2 regions of the Streptomyces sp. NPDC058051 genome follow, and region 1 is predicted to be linked to the other one. Evidence: predicted binding sites of a transcription regulator. Region 1 holds the regulator's gene; the other holds the start of a gene.
What was found. Region 1 encodes HspR, which represses chaperone genes until heat shock. Its sites were predicted from a motif close to TTGAGNNNNNNNNNCTCAA; they were not measured.
Positions count from the first base shown of each region.

Region 1 (7,299 bases):
GGAGATCGCCGTAGCGGGTCTCCTGTCCGAGATCCTGCCCGTGCTCGACGACGTCGGCCGGGCCCGTGATCACGGCGAGCTCGTGGGCGGGTTCAAGTCGGTGGCCGAGTCGCTGGAGACGGTCGTCGCCAAGCTGGGCCTGCAGCAGTTCGGCAAGGAGGGCGAGCCCTTCGACCCGACGATCCACGAGGCCCTGATGCACTCGTACGCGCCGGACGTCACCGAGACGACCTGCGTGGCGATCCTGCAGCCGGGGTATCGGATCGGCGAGCGCACCATCCGCCCCGCGCGGGTGGCGGTCGCCGAGCCCCAGCCGGGTGCGGCACCGGCCACGGCCAAGGAAGAGAAGGCAACCGACGAGGAGAGCGGTGGCACCGAGGAGGTCTGACATCCCGTCTGACCACCTCGCGGCCCACCGCCCGGCCATGCGACCGGCCAACGGGCCGGTCGCATGGCCGATCGTCCGGAAGGAGGGACGTCGATGAGCACGAAGGACTTCGTCGAGAAGGACTACTACAAGGTCCTCGGCGTCCCCAAGGACGCCACCGACGCCGAGATCAAGAAGGCGTACCGGAAGCTCGCCCGCGAGTTCCACCCGGACGCCAACAAGGGCGACGACAAGGCGGAGGAGCGCTTCAAGGAGATCTCCGAGGCGAACGACGTCCTGGGCGACAGCAAGAAGCGCAAGGAGTACGACGAGGCGCGCGCCCTCTTCGGCAACGGCGGCTACCGGGCCGGTCCCGGTGGTGCGGGAGGCAACTTCAACTTCGACCTGAGCGACCTCTTCGGAGGCGCCCAGAGCGGGGGCACGGGCGGCGGAGCCGGTGGTTTCGGCGGAGGAGGCAGCGGCGGCGGTCTGGGCGACGTCTTCGGCGGCCTGTTCAACCGGGGCGGCTCGGGCACGCGAGTGCAGCCGCGCCGCGGCCAGGACATCGAGTCCGAGGTGACGCTCAGCTTCACCGAGGCGGTCGAGGGGGCCACGGTCCCGCTGCGGATGTCCAGCCAGGCACCCTGCAAGGCGTGTTCCGGCACCGGTGACAAGAACGGCACCCCCAGGGTCTGCCCGACCTGTCTCGGCACCGGCCAGGTGTCGCGCGGCACCGGCGGCGGCTTCTCGCTCACCGACCCCTGCGTGGACTGCAAGGGCCGGGGCCTCATCGCCCAGGATCCCTGCGACGTCTGCAAGGGCAGCGGGCGGGCGAAGTCCTCCCGGACCATGCAGGTCAGGATTCCGGCAGGGGTCTCGGACAACCAGCGGATCCGGCTGCGCGGCAAGGGCGGCCCGGGCGAGCGCGGCGGCCCGGCCGGCGATCTGTACGTCGTGGTCCATGTCGACGCCCACCCGGTCTTCGGCCGCAAGGGCGACAACCTCACGGTCACCGTGCCCGTCGACTTCACGGAGGCGGCACTCGGCGGCGAAGTGAAGGTGCCCACGCTCGGTGGTCCACCGGTCACTCTGAAACTGCCGGCCGGTACCCCCAACGGGCGCACGATGCGCGCCCGCGGCAAGGGCGCCGTACGCAAGGACGGCACCCGGGGCGACCTGCTGGTCACCGTCGAGGTGACGGTCCCCAGGGAGCTGAGCGCCGAGGCCAGGGACGCACTGGAGGCCTACCGGAAGACGACCGCGGGCCACGACCCGCGGGCGGAGCTGTTCCAGGCAGCGAAGGGAGCTTGAGGTGGACGGCCGACGACGCAATCCGTACGAACTGACCGATGAATCACCGGTGTACGTGATCTCGATCGCGGCCCAGCTCTCGGGCCTGCATCCGCAGACGCTGCGCCAGTACGACCGTCTCGGCCTGGTCTCCCCGGACCGCACGGCCGGGCGCGGCAGGCGTTACTCGGCCCGCGACATCGAGCTGCTGCGCACGGTGCAGCAGCTGTCGCAGGACGAGGGCATCAACCTCGCCGGTATCAAGCGCATCATCGAGCTGGAGAACCAGGTCGCCGCCCTGCAGCAGCGTGTCGCCGAACTCTCGGCGGCCGTGGACGGCGCGGCGGCGGCGATGCAGCAGCGTGAGGCCCAGGTGCATGCCTCGTACCGGCGTGATCTGGTGCCGTACCAGGATGTGCAGCAGACCAGCGCGTTGGTGGTCTGGCGGCCGAAGCGGCCGAAGGACTGAGCGGGTCAGGCGACCCGCACGACAGGCGAGGCCCGTCACCCGTACCACGGGTGACGGGCCTCGTCCGTGTGCGGCCGTCGGGGTGCGTGGGCGGCCGGCGCGCCACGCACCCCGTGGCGTGTCAGCCGCCGGTGACCGTGAACTCGGCGGTGTTGTTGGCGAGTTGCGGATCGAAGGCCGAGATCCGCAGCTCCGGGTCGTCGTTGAGCGTGGCGACGGAGCCCGTCGCCCCGCCCTTGACGACGCGGTCGACACGCAGGGTGAAGTCGAACGTGGAGCGGGCCTTCTCCCAGAGGAGGATCGGCGTCCAGCAGGTGTAGCGGTTCGTGCCCGTGGCGTAGCAGTTGCCGGGCGTGCCGGTGACGGTGGTGCCCTCCGGGATACGGACGTCGAGTGTGGCGACGGAGGCACCCGCGCCGAGCGAGGCGACCCAGGCGGGGCCACGGTTCTTCACGCCGATCCGGGCGGTGACCGTGTCACCGGGCGCGACGGACGTGATGTCGTGTGCGAGGGCGATCAGGTCGGCCTTGTTGGTGGCCGTGATCTGCGTGGAGCGGTAGTTGTCCCCGAGGTTGAGGTCGGGTTCGTCGGCCGCGGCGGCCGAGCGCGCGGCGGGCACGGGGGCGGCGACGAGGGCGGAGCCCGTCCCCTGGACGAAAGGCCGTCCCGCGACGGCCTGTTCGTACGCCTCGTCGGAGAACTGCTCGACCGCGTAGTCGAACCGCTCGTACAGCGCCGCACGGGTCGTACGGACCGCGCCGGCCGCCGACAGGTCGTACTCCTGCCCCGGGGCGACGGGCCCGTCGAGGACGCAGACGGCCGTGCTGCCGCTCTGCTGGGTGACGGGGTCCGCGTCCAGGTACGTGCAGTTGCCGAAGCGCTGCGAGAACGCCAGGCCGTGCGAGGCGAAGAGGGTCAGCAGGGTGCGGTCGGCGGTGCGGTTGCCGTGGTTGGTCAGGCGGATCGGCTGGGCGAGGTTCGTGCCCGGTTTGACGCCGGTGCGGTACGGCAGTTGGTTCACGCCGAGGTCGGGACCGTCGCCGAGACGGATCACGGTGTCCGCCGGATACCCGGTGAGGGGCCCGAAGGAGCTGTCCGCCGCCGCAGTGAGGTGCAGGGTTCCGGTGGTGTCGGCGGGTGCGCCGGCTGCGGCGCGCACCCCGATCCGGGCGACGGTGACGTACGGGGCGCTGTCCAGGGAACCGAAGTCGCAGATCGCGGTGAGCGCGTCGGCGGCCGGTGCGCAGGTCGAGGGCCAGCTGATGTCGGCCACGCCCGCGAGTTCCGACGCGTCGACCGTGAGACGGCCGCCGGTCACGGAGTTGTGCCTGTTGTCGTGCCCGAGCTGTACGTCGACGGTGTTGCCGGTCGCCGACCCGTCGGCGTCCGCGGTCGGCAGTACGAGGTCGTACGGTGCCGAGATCCAGAGCTGGTCCGTCTCCGGCTCGTCGGCACTGGCGGGCCCGACGGAGCCGAGCGCCAGCACCGCCCCGGCGACGAACGCGAGCGGGACACGGATCCGCCGCCCCGGCCGTATGCGGGTGGCGGATGGAAACCGGCGGTTCTGGGCTGGCTGCATGGTGTCGGTTCTCTCCCTGCGGTCCCTGCGATGCTGTGCGCGTACGGGAGTTGGACCAGCCGGGGCGGGCGTTGGTTGTACGCCGGTGGCGGTTTTGGTGCGCGAGTCCCGTGACGGGGCCGCGGCCGGCCCGCCCCGTATTGCGGTGGCGGCGCTTTCAATTCGGCGCTTTGTCAAGGAGTCCTGATTGGGCTATCAGGTAGCCGAGTTGGGCGCGGCTGTTGCTTCCGAGCGTGGCGGAGAGCTTGGCGACGTGGGCGCGGCAGGTACGGACATTCATGCCGAGGCGCCGGGCGATCGCCTCGTCGACGTATCCCTCGACGAGGAGTTTGGCTATGGACCGCTGAATGCCGGTGACGCCGTCGTTGGGCGGGGTGTAGGGCGCCTCTCCGGTGAGCGGCGTCGCCAATTGCCAAAACTGGTTGAAAACTGAAACCAGATACTCCACCAGGCCGGGGTGGCGCAGTTCCAGAGCCACCTGCCGGTCGCGGCGCGCGGGTATGACGGCCACGGAACGATCGAAGATGATCATGCGGTCGATCAGCTCTTCCAGCGTCCTGACCTCTACGTGTCCGGATTCCAGCCGTTCCAGGTACGCGAAGACACCGGGACCGTGACGGACCGTGTGCTGATAAAGGGTGCGCAGTCGTACGCCGCGACTGATCGGCCCTTCCACGCGTTCCAGGGACTGGGTGAGGACATCCAGATTGCGGACGCCGCCCGGTTGGATGGTGAGTATCTCTTCGGTGCATTGGGCGGTTGCCGTGTCCAGCGTCGCATTGATGGTCCGCAGCCCTTCCAGGACGGTGATCGCATGGGTGGTCACCGAGGGCTGGGCGCTGATGGCCATGAATGGTTCGAGAGCGTCCGTCAATTCGACGGCGACCCGGCGGCGGTCCCGGATCTCTCGCTCTATGGGGTGCAGGCGCTGGGCGAGCACGGATGAGGGCGGAACCGGGCGGAGCCATTTGGCATCGTCCGGGTCGGGATGCAACAGAGCGAATTCCAGCAGGCACGGAGCTGATTCGACCTCCGTGCGGGCGATGCGCCCCGCGCCGAGAGCGCTGGCGTACAGGCGCACACCCTCATCGCACAGTTCGGTGATGGGGTGAGGATGCGTAGGTTTCATGCTTGTTGTGAGCAAATCTCCACCCCCCAGGGTCCTGAACGTACAGGAACATGATGCATCGCTCCTGTGGCTTCGACGTGCTGGGTTGCGACATCGTCTTGGTGGAGCCGGGGGAGAGGACCTAACAAGTGAGGACGAAGCCAACCATGTACAAGAGACTGCTTCGCTCGGTTCTTGCTGTCGCCTTCGCCGCCGCGGCATTCTCCGTAGCGGTTCAGGGGGATGTCTCGTGGGACAGCCACCAGGGCGTCGTGCAGGGCAGCGCGTCGACGGGCGACCTCGGGACCGACGATGTGTCGTGGGACAGCCAGCCAGCCGGCGTTTCCACGGGCGCATGACCACCCCGCCGGACGACCGGACCTTCCGGCGCGAGATGGCCACGGCCTACCGATCAGGCTGGCATTTCATCGATCTCGTCACGGCCATCCCCCACCGTGGCGATTCGCTGATGGTCACTCTGTTCGGCGACCCCGTTGTTGTCGCACGTGAGGACGACGACGAAGTCCGTGCCTACCGGTGCCTCCGCAAACCGCGTGGAGCCCCGCAGCCCGTCCGCTGCGCGATCCGGTACGACATGATTTTCGTCAACCTCGACCGGCGGGACCACCAGCTGTTCGAGGCAGAGACTATTTCCGCCACCCCCCGCAGTGCCTGAGCGATCCCCCGTCGTTACATGTCGCTCAGTCACTTCCCCCACACAACGGCGCCATCGTGACCTGAACACGATGGCGCCGTTGTGCTGCCCGGGGTGCCCGGGGTGCCCGGGGTGCCCGGGGTGCCCGGGGTGCGTGGAGTGCGTGGGGTGCCCGGAGTGCGTGGAGTGCGTGGGCAGGCCGGGCAGGCCGGGAGGTCGGGGCGGTCCCGGGAGTTCCCGGAACCCCGGCGGCCGGCCCGAAGGCCCTCCGGGGACGGCCGCAGGAATCCTCACGCTCTGCCGAGCGCCCGGTCCAGGGTGATCTCGATGACGACGCGGTCCGGATTGGGCGCCGGCGTGCGTTCGTAGCGTTCCGCGTAGCGGCTCACCGCGTCGGCGATCACCTCCGGCTCCGTGCGCACCGTGGCACGGCCCTCCAGGGTCGCCCAGCGGCCCCGGTCGACCTGGCAGACGGCGACCCGGGCGCCGGCCGGGCCCGCGGCCAGGACGTTGGCGACCTTCCGGCTGGTCTTGTTGGTGATGATCCGGGCGAGCCCCGCCCGGGGGTCGTACGTCACGCCCACCGGAACCACGTGCGGCGATCCGTCGGGGCGGTGGGTGGTCAGGGTGCACAGGTGGTACTCGCGCCAGAACGCGAGGTACTCGGGGCTGGGATTCGTCACGTCGACTGCCATGGGAACAGCGTAGGCAGCGCACGCGCCCGCGACCCCCCTGCGGTGGCGGGCGTCCGCCCGGGCCGGTTCACTCGGAGCATCGGAAGCGGCTCGTCCACCCGTCACGGTTCGTCCACTGCCTGCAACGAGCTGTGACGGGTTGAGTGCGGGGTCGAGTGGACAGATATTGAGTGATTAGACATTGAGTGGAATAGACTCAACTTTGTGCACGTTGATTCAGTCAGTGTTGTGGAGAGGCCAGTCACCGCAAGGAGGAGAAAGCGCACGTGGACGCCGAGCTGACCAACAAGAGCCGGGATGCCATCAACGCGGCCACCAGCAGGGCCGTGAAGGACGGGCACCCCGATCTGACCCCCGGGCATCTGCTGCTCGCGCTGCTCGCGGGCGAGGACAACGAGAACATCATCGATCTGCTCGCCGCCACCGAGGCCGACCAGATCGTCGTACGCACCGAGACGGAGCGGCTTCTGGGCGCGCAGCCCAGTGTCACCGGTTCGACGGTCGCTCCGCCGCAGCCCAACCGTGAGCTGCTCGCCGTCATCGCGGATGCCGCGCAGCGTGCGAAGGAGCTCGGGGACGAGTACATCTCCACCGAGCACCTGCTGATCGGTATCGCCGCCGTGGGCGGGCGCGCCGGTGAGATCCTGAGCGAGCAGGGGGCCAGTGCGAAGAGGCTGCTGGACGCATTCGAGAAGAGCAGGGGAGGGCGTCGGGTGACCACACCTGACCCGGAGGGCCAGTACAAGGCCCTGGAGAAGTTCGGTACGGACTTCACGGCCGCCGCCAGGGAGGGCCGGCTCGACCCCGTCATCGGGCGTGACCAGGAGATCCGGCGCGTCGTCCAGGTGCTGTCGCGGCGCACGAAGAACAACCCCGTACTCATCGGCGAGCCCGGCGTCGGCAAGACGGCCGTCGTCGAGGGGCTCGCCCAGCGCATCGTCAAGGGCGACGTCCCGGAGTCCCTGAAGAACAAGCGGCTCGTCTCGCTCGATCTCGGCGCGATGGTGGCGGGCGCCAAGTACCGCGGCGAGTTCGAGGAACGTCTGAAGACCGTCCTCTCCGAGATCAAGGAGAGCGACGGCCAGATCATCACCTTCATCGACGAGCTGCACACCGTGGTCGGCGCGGGCGCGGGC
Region 1 covers NZ_JBHVRW010000007.1:123,069-130,367, forward strand. Annotated here, with positions in the region: gene grpE (nucleotide exchange factor GrpE) at 1-388, shown strand, start outside; gene dnaJ (molecular chaperone DnaJ) at 482-1,678, shown strand; gene ACFVUT_RS14105 (heat shock protein transcriptional repressor HspR) at 1,680-2,126, shown strand; gene ACFVUT_RS14110 (hypothetical protein) at 2,248-3,705, opposite strand; gene ACFVUT_RS14115 (helix-turn-helix transcriptional regulator) at 3,863-4,834, opposite strand; gene ACFVUT_RS14120 (hypothetical protein) at 4,981-5,172, shown strand; gene ACFVUT_RS14125 ((2Fe-2S)-binding protein) at 5,169-5,489, shown strand; gene ACFVUT_RS14130 (pyridoxamine 5'-phosphate oxidase family protein) at 5,759-6,163, opposite strand; gene clpB (ATP-dependent chaperone ClpB) at 6,430-7,299, shown strand, end outside.

Region 2 (7,299 bases), on a different contig from region 1:
TCCTTCGGGACCGCGCCCGCCGGGAAGTGGATGTGCGCGCCGCGGTCCTTCAGATCCGCGACCGGCAGTTCCAGCTCCGCGCCGTGCGACCGCAGGAAGCTCAGCGCGATCTGCGCGGACTCCTTCATGACGTCGCCGAGCTGACCGGTGAGCGTCAGTCCGGACGCCCCGGTCTCCGGGTCGGCCAGGGACGCCTCCACGAACAGCACGTCACCACCGGCGCCGGTCACCGCGAGTCCGGTGGCCACGCCCGGCACCGCGGTGCGGCGCTCGGCCGGGTCCTGTGCGGACTCGGGGACGTGGTGCGGCCGTCCGATCAGACCGCGCAGATCCGCTTCGGTGACCGTGAACGGGAGCTCGCGGTCGCCCAGTTCGTGCTGGGCCGCGACCTTGCGGAGCAGTCGGGCGACGGCCCGCTCCAGGTTTCGTACCCCCGCTTCACGGGTGTACTCGCCGGCCAGCTTCCGCAGGGCGGACTCGTCGAGCGTCACCTCGTCCTTCTCCAGCCCGGCCCGCTCCAGTTGGCGCGGGAGCAGGTGGTCGCGGGCGATGACGACCTTCTCGTCCTCGGTGTAGCCGTCGAGCCTGACCAGCTCCATACGGTCGAGCAGGGCCTCCGGGATCGCTTCGAGCACATTGGCCGTCGCGAGGAAGACGACGTCGCTGAGGTCGAGTTCGACCTCCAGGTAGTGGTCGCGGAAGGTGTGGTTCTGCGCCGGGTCGAGGACTTCGAGGAGGGCGGCGGCAGGGTCGCCCCGGAAGTCGGAGCCGACCTTGTCGATCTCGTCGAGCAGGACGACCGGGTTCATCGAACCGGCCTCCTTGACGGCCCGGACGATACGTCCCGGAAGGGCTCCGACGTAGGTACGCCGGTGGCCGCGGATCTCCGCCTCGTCCCGTACACCGCCGAGCGCGACGCGGACGAACTTGCGCCCCATGGCGTGCGCGACGGACTCACCGAGCGAGGTCTTGCCCACGCCCGGAGGACCCACCAGCGCCAGCACGGCACCGCCGCGCCGTCCGCCGACGACGCCGAGACCGCGCTCGGAGCGCCGCTTGCGCACCGCCAGGTACTCGGTGATCCGTTCCTTCACGTCCTGCAGCCCGGCGTGCTCGGCGTCGAGGATCTCCTGGGCACCGCGGATGTCGTAGGCGTCCTCGGTCCGCTCGGTCCACGGCAGTTCGAGGACGGTGTCGAGCCAGGTCCTGATCCAGGAACCCTCGGGGCTCTGGTCGGAGGCCCGCTCCAGCTTGTCGACCTCCTTGAGCGCGGCCTCGCGGACATGCCCGGGAAGGTCGGCGGCCTCGACGCGCGCCCGGTAGTCGTCGGACTCGTCCGCGCCGGAACCGGGACCGCCGTTGAGTTCGGAGAGCTCCTTGCGCACGGCTTCGAGCTGGCGCCGCAGCAGGAACTCGCGCTGCTGCTTGTCGACGCCCTCCTGGACGTCCTTCGCGATGGACTCGGCGACGTCCTGCTCGGCGAGGTGCTCACCCAGCCACTGGATGGCGAGCTTCAGCCGGGCGACCGCGTCCACGGTCTCCAGGAGCTGCACCTTCTGGGCCGTGGTGAGGAAGGGGGAGTACCCGGAGTTGTCGGCGAGCGCGGAGATGTCCTCGATCTGCTGGACCCGGTCCACGACCTGCCAGGCACCGCGCTTCTTCAGCCAGCTGGTGGCGAGTGCCTTGTACTCCGTGACCAGCTCGGCGGCGGCTCCGGGGAGCGGATCGGGGACGACCGCGTCGACCCGTGTCCCTTCCACCCAGAGCGCGGCACCCGGTCCGCTGGTCCCGGCCCCGATCCGCACCCGGCCACGGCCGCGGATGAGCGCGCCGGGATCCCCGTCCGACAGCCGTCCGACCTGCTCGACGGTGCCGATGACACCGGTGCCGGTGTACGTCCCGTCGATCCGCGGCACAAGAAGCACCTCGGGCTTGCCGCCGTCGCGGGCTGCGGCCTGCGCGGCCTCCACGGCGGCGCGCACATCGGTGTCGGACAGGTCCAGAGGCACCACCATCCCGGGCAGCACCACCTCGTCGTCGAGCGGCAGCACGGGCAGGGCGAGCGGAGTGACCGCATGGGACTCGGTAGCCATGATCTCCCCTTCGGCAGTCAAGTTGAGTTATGCAGACTCAATGCTGCTGAGCCGTCCGTTGTTCCCCGCGGCCCGTTCGCTGTGAGCGATCAGCCGAACGCTGTCCTTTGACGTGGATCCCTTCGCTTTGCAGCTTCATGCTTCGTCTGGCCTTTCGTCTTGCAGGGAGACCTTTCGCCGAGGGCTCGGGTCAGTGAGTCGTGGCAGGTTCGTCAGGGGTGGTGCCGGGTGGTGTCTCTTGGGCGCCGTTGGCCGACGGCACCGAGGCCGAACAATCCCGCTTCTTCGCGGAGGTCAGCAGTCCTGTTACCCATCCCTACAGCCCGCCCGGTCGCAGCGGCGACGCCATCGCGCACTGGTCCCTCGCAGACTCCTGGCGCCCGCCCAGCCGGCCCTTGACGACCTACACGCCCGGCCGGATGCGCGGCACCCTTCCCGGCCTCGCAGCGAACCGCCTCGCTCGGCACGACAAGAGCGCGATGTGGTTCAGTCGCACCCGGCGGGAACAGGGCCGCCAACTCCTCTTCCACGGTCACCTCAAGCCGGTACTTCTACGTGACCCCGACCCCCAGTACGAGAAGTGGGAAGGAACCGTCTGGCACAGCACACGCACCGACGACCTCATGCGCAAAGAGGTCGCGGAAAAGCGCCGAGGTCTCGAAGCAAAGAACCCTGGCTGTGTGCGTGAGTAGTGACACCGCCTGTCGGTCGGCGACGACACCACCGGGTCTCATCGGGTAGCGGTATCGACTCCTTCCGCCTCGCCCAGACCCGAGCCCGCAATGAGCGGAGCGACACCGACTGACGACCCGTCTGCTGTGAGGATCACTGATCAGCAGGTCACGCTCCGATGAAGCTCACCGTTTCTGTCATGTCGGCCCGCCCGGTACGCAGCCGTGGCACGCCTTCTTCCTCGAATCCCACCGAGACACCGCAGAACAGCACGAGTTCGTCATCGGCTCCGACCGTCTGGCTGACGGTCTCGCGATACATCGTCCACATCACCTGCGGGCAGCTGTGCAACCCCTCCGCCCTCAGTAACAGCATGACCGTCTGCAAGTACATCCCCGCGTCCCCCCACTGCCCCGGCCCCATCGTCCGGTCGAGGTAGCAGAACAGCACGACCGGTGCCCCGAACGCCGCCGAGTTCAAGGCGGCGATCTTCACGGGCCGGGCGGGGTCGTCACGCTCGATTCCCAGCGCTTCGTATCGCTGGGCGGCTGCGGCGGAAAAACGGTCCAGATACGGCGAGGTCAGTTCGGCCGGGTACATCGGATACTCCCGCTCATCACCCAGGTCTCCCACCAGTGCCCTGGCCGTCGCACGCCTCTTCAGCTCGGCCAAAGGCTCGCCGGTCACGACATACACATGCCACGGCTGCAGGTTCCCACTCGACGGGGCCCGCGTCGCTGCCGCCAGCACACGTTCGAGGACATCTCTGGGCACCGGCTCATCGCTGAACGCTCGCACGGCCCTGCGACTGTCCACGGCTTCATACACATCCACGCCTTCTGGTCCTCTCACTCCATGGCGGGCAGCGAAGACACGAGGATGATCATCGCACCCGGCGAGCAGGCCGGGCGGAGCTTTGGCGCTGCCAAAACTGACCGACATGCCTCCGCCGACCGATCACGAAGTGCTGCCGAAACTCACCTGCGTGCGCTGTCGGTGGTTCTCAGCGACAAAGCCAGAACCCACCCCTGCCACATCAGCGGACGGAAAACGAAGAGTCACCCTGCACAAAACCTGATGGCACAGCGCAACCCATCTCTTCGCCCCGCAGCTAGGACATCGGAGCTGACGCAATGCGAAACGGCACCCGACAAACGCACCCCGCTCGACAGGGGCCGGCCCTGCCTCGGTACGTCCCGTCGCCCCTCCCCGCACGCTGCGCCCTTCGGCTCAGGCCGTCCTCGCGTTGCTCATGGCCGATCCGGCGCCCCGGCCGGCAGCCGAGTGCCTCGCGGCGCCCGGCGCGAAGGACCCGCGCCCCTGGCCGCCGCCCCGCCGGCCGCACCGACCCGGCGCAGCAGCGGCCAGCAGGCCACGCCCAGCAGCAGCGCCAGCGGATGGCCCCAGTTGGTGAGGGGGTCGCCGAGGTCGACAAGATCGCGGAGCAGCATCGCACCGACTCCACCGAGCACCAGCGTCCGCGTCCAGGGCGCGAGCAGCCCGGCGAGCGCGCCCACGCTCGCCATCAGCCCGAAGCTGATGCCGTAGTCGAGCCGGTGCAGCGAGGACTCCGGCAGATGACCGGCCACCACGGACAGCCCGACCGGGATCTCCGTGGCGAGCGTCGCCACGACATGGCCGAGCAGGAACACCCCGGCGGTGCGCCATCCCCCGATGCGGCGTTCCAGGGCGGTCAGCACGAGGGCGAAGCCGACGACGTACGGGGAGGAGAGCCCGCCGACGACCCAGACGGCGCTGGCGGCCAGGACGAGCAGCGGGGTCTCGCCGAGATGGGCGACATCCGTGCTCGATGCACGCAGCACGGCGGAGACGGTGTCCGGATCGGCGTACTCCATGAAGAAGGACGTGGCGACGAGGACCAGCAGGTACCCGAGCGTGAACGGCGTACCGCAGGGTGTCGGCAACAGCAGCAGCCATCTGCGGGCCCTCCCTTCCGACCCTTCCGGGGGAGCCGCGGACTCCTCCGTACGGCGCGGGCGGGGAAGGGCGTCGAGCAGCGGCGCCGCGAGCTCTTCGTCGCGAACCGCTCTGTCCGTACCCTGATCCACCGCGCGAGACCCTTTCCGCTTTCCGCACCGACCCCCGAAGCAGCGTTTCCCCTCCGCGATCATCTCCCGCGTCGTCCATGTCATGAGCCACATGAGCCCCTCAGGAGCCAACCGGTCAGATGTCCGAGGGAAAGGGTGCGCGAGGGAATGAGGGCGCGAGGCGGGTCGATGCGGTCGGGGGCGGCCCGTGCGGTGGGCGGCATCGCGGCCGTGGGCGGCATCGCGGCCGTGGGACCGCGACGATCCGGCAATCCGCTGGCACCGTCCCGGGCGAACGGTCAGGATGACGGGGATCCCGTCCGCCACCCACCGGAGATCCGCACCATGCCCGACAGCCACACCCACGGTCCCGACATCCTCGCCCCCGTCACGCTCGACCGCCGCGAGGGCCCGTACGGCGAGGTCGCGCTGCGGCAGCGGGGGGAAGACTTCGAGATCATCGCCAACGGGTGCTTCCTCATGGACACCTCCGACGGGCGTTCCGAGCGCCTCCTGATCGACGCGGCCCTGGCCGCGCTGCCCGCGGGCCGACCCGCTCCGGCGGTGCTCATCGGAGGTCTCGGGGTGGGGTTCTCGCTCGTCAGGGCCGCCGCCGAACCGCGATGGGGGCGGATCACGGTCGTCGAACGGGAGCAGGCGATCGTGGACTGGCACCTGGAGGGACCGCTGGCCGGGATCTCCGGGCCCGCGCTCACCGATCCGCGGACCGCCGTCCTGACGACGGACCTCGTGTCCTACCTGCACACGACCACGGATCGTTACGACGCCCTGTGCCTGGACATCGACAACGGACCGGACTGGACCGTCACCGAGGACAACACGAGCCTGTACTCCCCCTCGGGCCTGTCGGACTGCCGGGAACGGCTGACACCGGGCGGTGTTCTCGCGGTGTGGTCCGCGCAACCGTCCGCCGACTTCGAACAGGCCCTGCGGAATGCCGGATTCGACGGCATCAGGACGGAAGAGATCAGCGTGGCCCGAGGTGTGCCGGACGTGGTGCATCTCGCACTTCGGACCGACCGGTAGCCCCCACCGGGCATCCGCGGCCCCCGGACGGCCGGGGGCCAAGCGCCACAAGGCCGACACTCCGCCACCTCTTCGCATCCAAGCCGTTACACCCTGCGTAGCCGAGAGCAGTCCGCTGCCTTTACGCTGCTGACCGGTAACGGGGATCACCCACGAAAAAACGGGGATCACCCAAGAAATCCACGAGCGAAGACCGTGCGTCCGGGGGAATGGCCCTCGTGAGAACGGGCAGGGGCGGGGCGATGGAACAGACACACACCACCCACAACGGTGTCGCGGCCACGCCTGGCGCACAGCGCCGGGTGCTGGTGGTCGAGGACGACGCCACGATCGTCGATGCCATTTCCGCCCGGCTGCGGGCGGAGGGCTTTCTGGTGCAGACCGCGCTCGACGGGCCCGCGGCCGTGGACGCGGCCGAGGCGTGGCAGCCCGATCTGATGGTGCTCGACATCATGCTTCCGGGCTTCGACGGCCTGGAGGTCTGCCGGCGCGTACAGGCCCAGCGGCCGGTGCCGGTGCTGATGCTGACCGCCAGGGACGACGAGACCGACATGCTCGTCGGCCTCGGGGTCGGCGCCGACGACTACATGACCAAGCCGTTCTCGATGCGGGAGCTGGCGGCCCGGGTGCACGTCCTGCTGCGCCGGGTCGAGCGTGCGGCGCTGGCCGCGGTGACGCCGCGCAGCGGCATACTGCGCCTCGGCGAGCTGGAGATCGATCACGCGCAGCGCCGGGTCCGGGTGCGCGCCGATGACGTCCACCTCACGCCGACCGAGTTCGATCTGCTGGTCTGCCTGGCCAACACCCCGCGCGCGGTGCTCTCCCGGGAGCAGTTGCTGGCCGAGGTCTGGGACTGGGCGGACGCCTCCGGCACCCGTACGGTCGACAGCCACATCAAGGCGCTGCGCCGGAAGATCGGTGCCGAGCGGATCCGTACCGTGCACGGTGTCGGCTACGCGTTGGAGACCCCTGCGCCATGACCCGGCCCGGTTCCGGACTGCGCCCCTTCTCGGTCAAGGCGAAGCTGGGCACGCTCGTCGTGGTCTCGGTGTTCATCACCACCGGACTGCTGATGGTGGCCGTGCGCACCAGGACCGAGCTGCGTTTCATCACGGTGTTCTCGGTGATCGCGACGCTGCTGATCACCCAGTTCGTGGCGCACGGTCTGACCGCGCCGCTGGACGAGATGACGACCGTGGCCCGGTCGATATCCCACGGCGACTACACCAGACGGGTGCGCGGCGCCGGCCGGCGTGACGAGCTCGGCGATCTGGCGCAGACGATCAATCGCATGGCGGACGACCTGGAGGCCGTCGACCGTCATCGCAAGGAGCTGGTCGCCAACGTCTCGCACGAGCTACGGACGCCCATCGCGGCGCTGAGAGCCGTGCTGGAGAACGTCGTGGACGGGGTGTCCTCGGCCGATCCGGAGACGATGC
Region 2 covers NZ_JBHVRW010000003.1:180,292-187,590, forward strand. Annotated here, with positions in the region: gene lon (endopeptidase La) at 1-2,093, opposite strand, end outside; gene ACFVUT_RS06460 (hypothetical protein) at 2,342-2,785, shown strand; gene ACFVUT_RS06465 (nitroreductase) at 2,934-3,599, opposite strand; gene ACFVUT_RS06470 (rhomboid-like protein) at 4,016-4,834, opposite strand; gene ACFVUT_RS06475 (spermidine synthase) at 5,159-5,860, shown strand; gene ACFVUT_RS06480 (response regulator transcription factor) at 6,103-6,840, shown strand; gene ACFVUT_RS06485 (ATP-binding protein) at 6,837-7,299, shown strand, end outside.
Region 2: the regulator HspR is predicted to act here: its motif matches at 2,116-2,134, upstream of lon (endopeptidase La).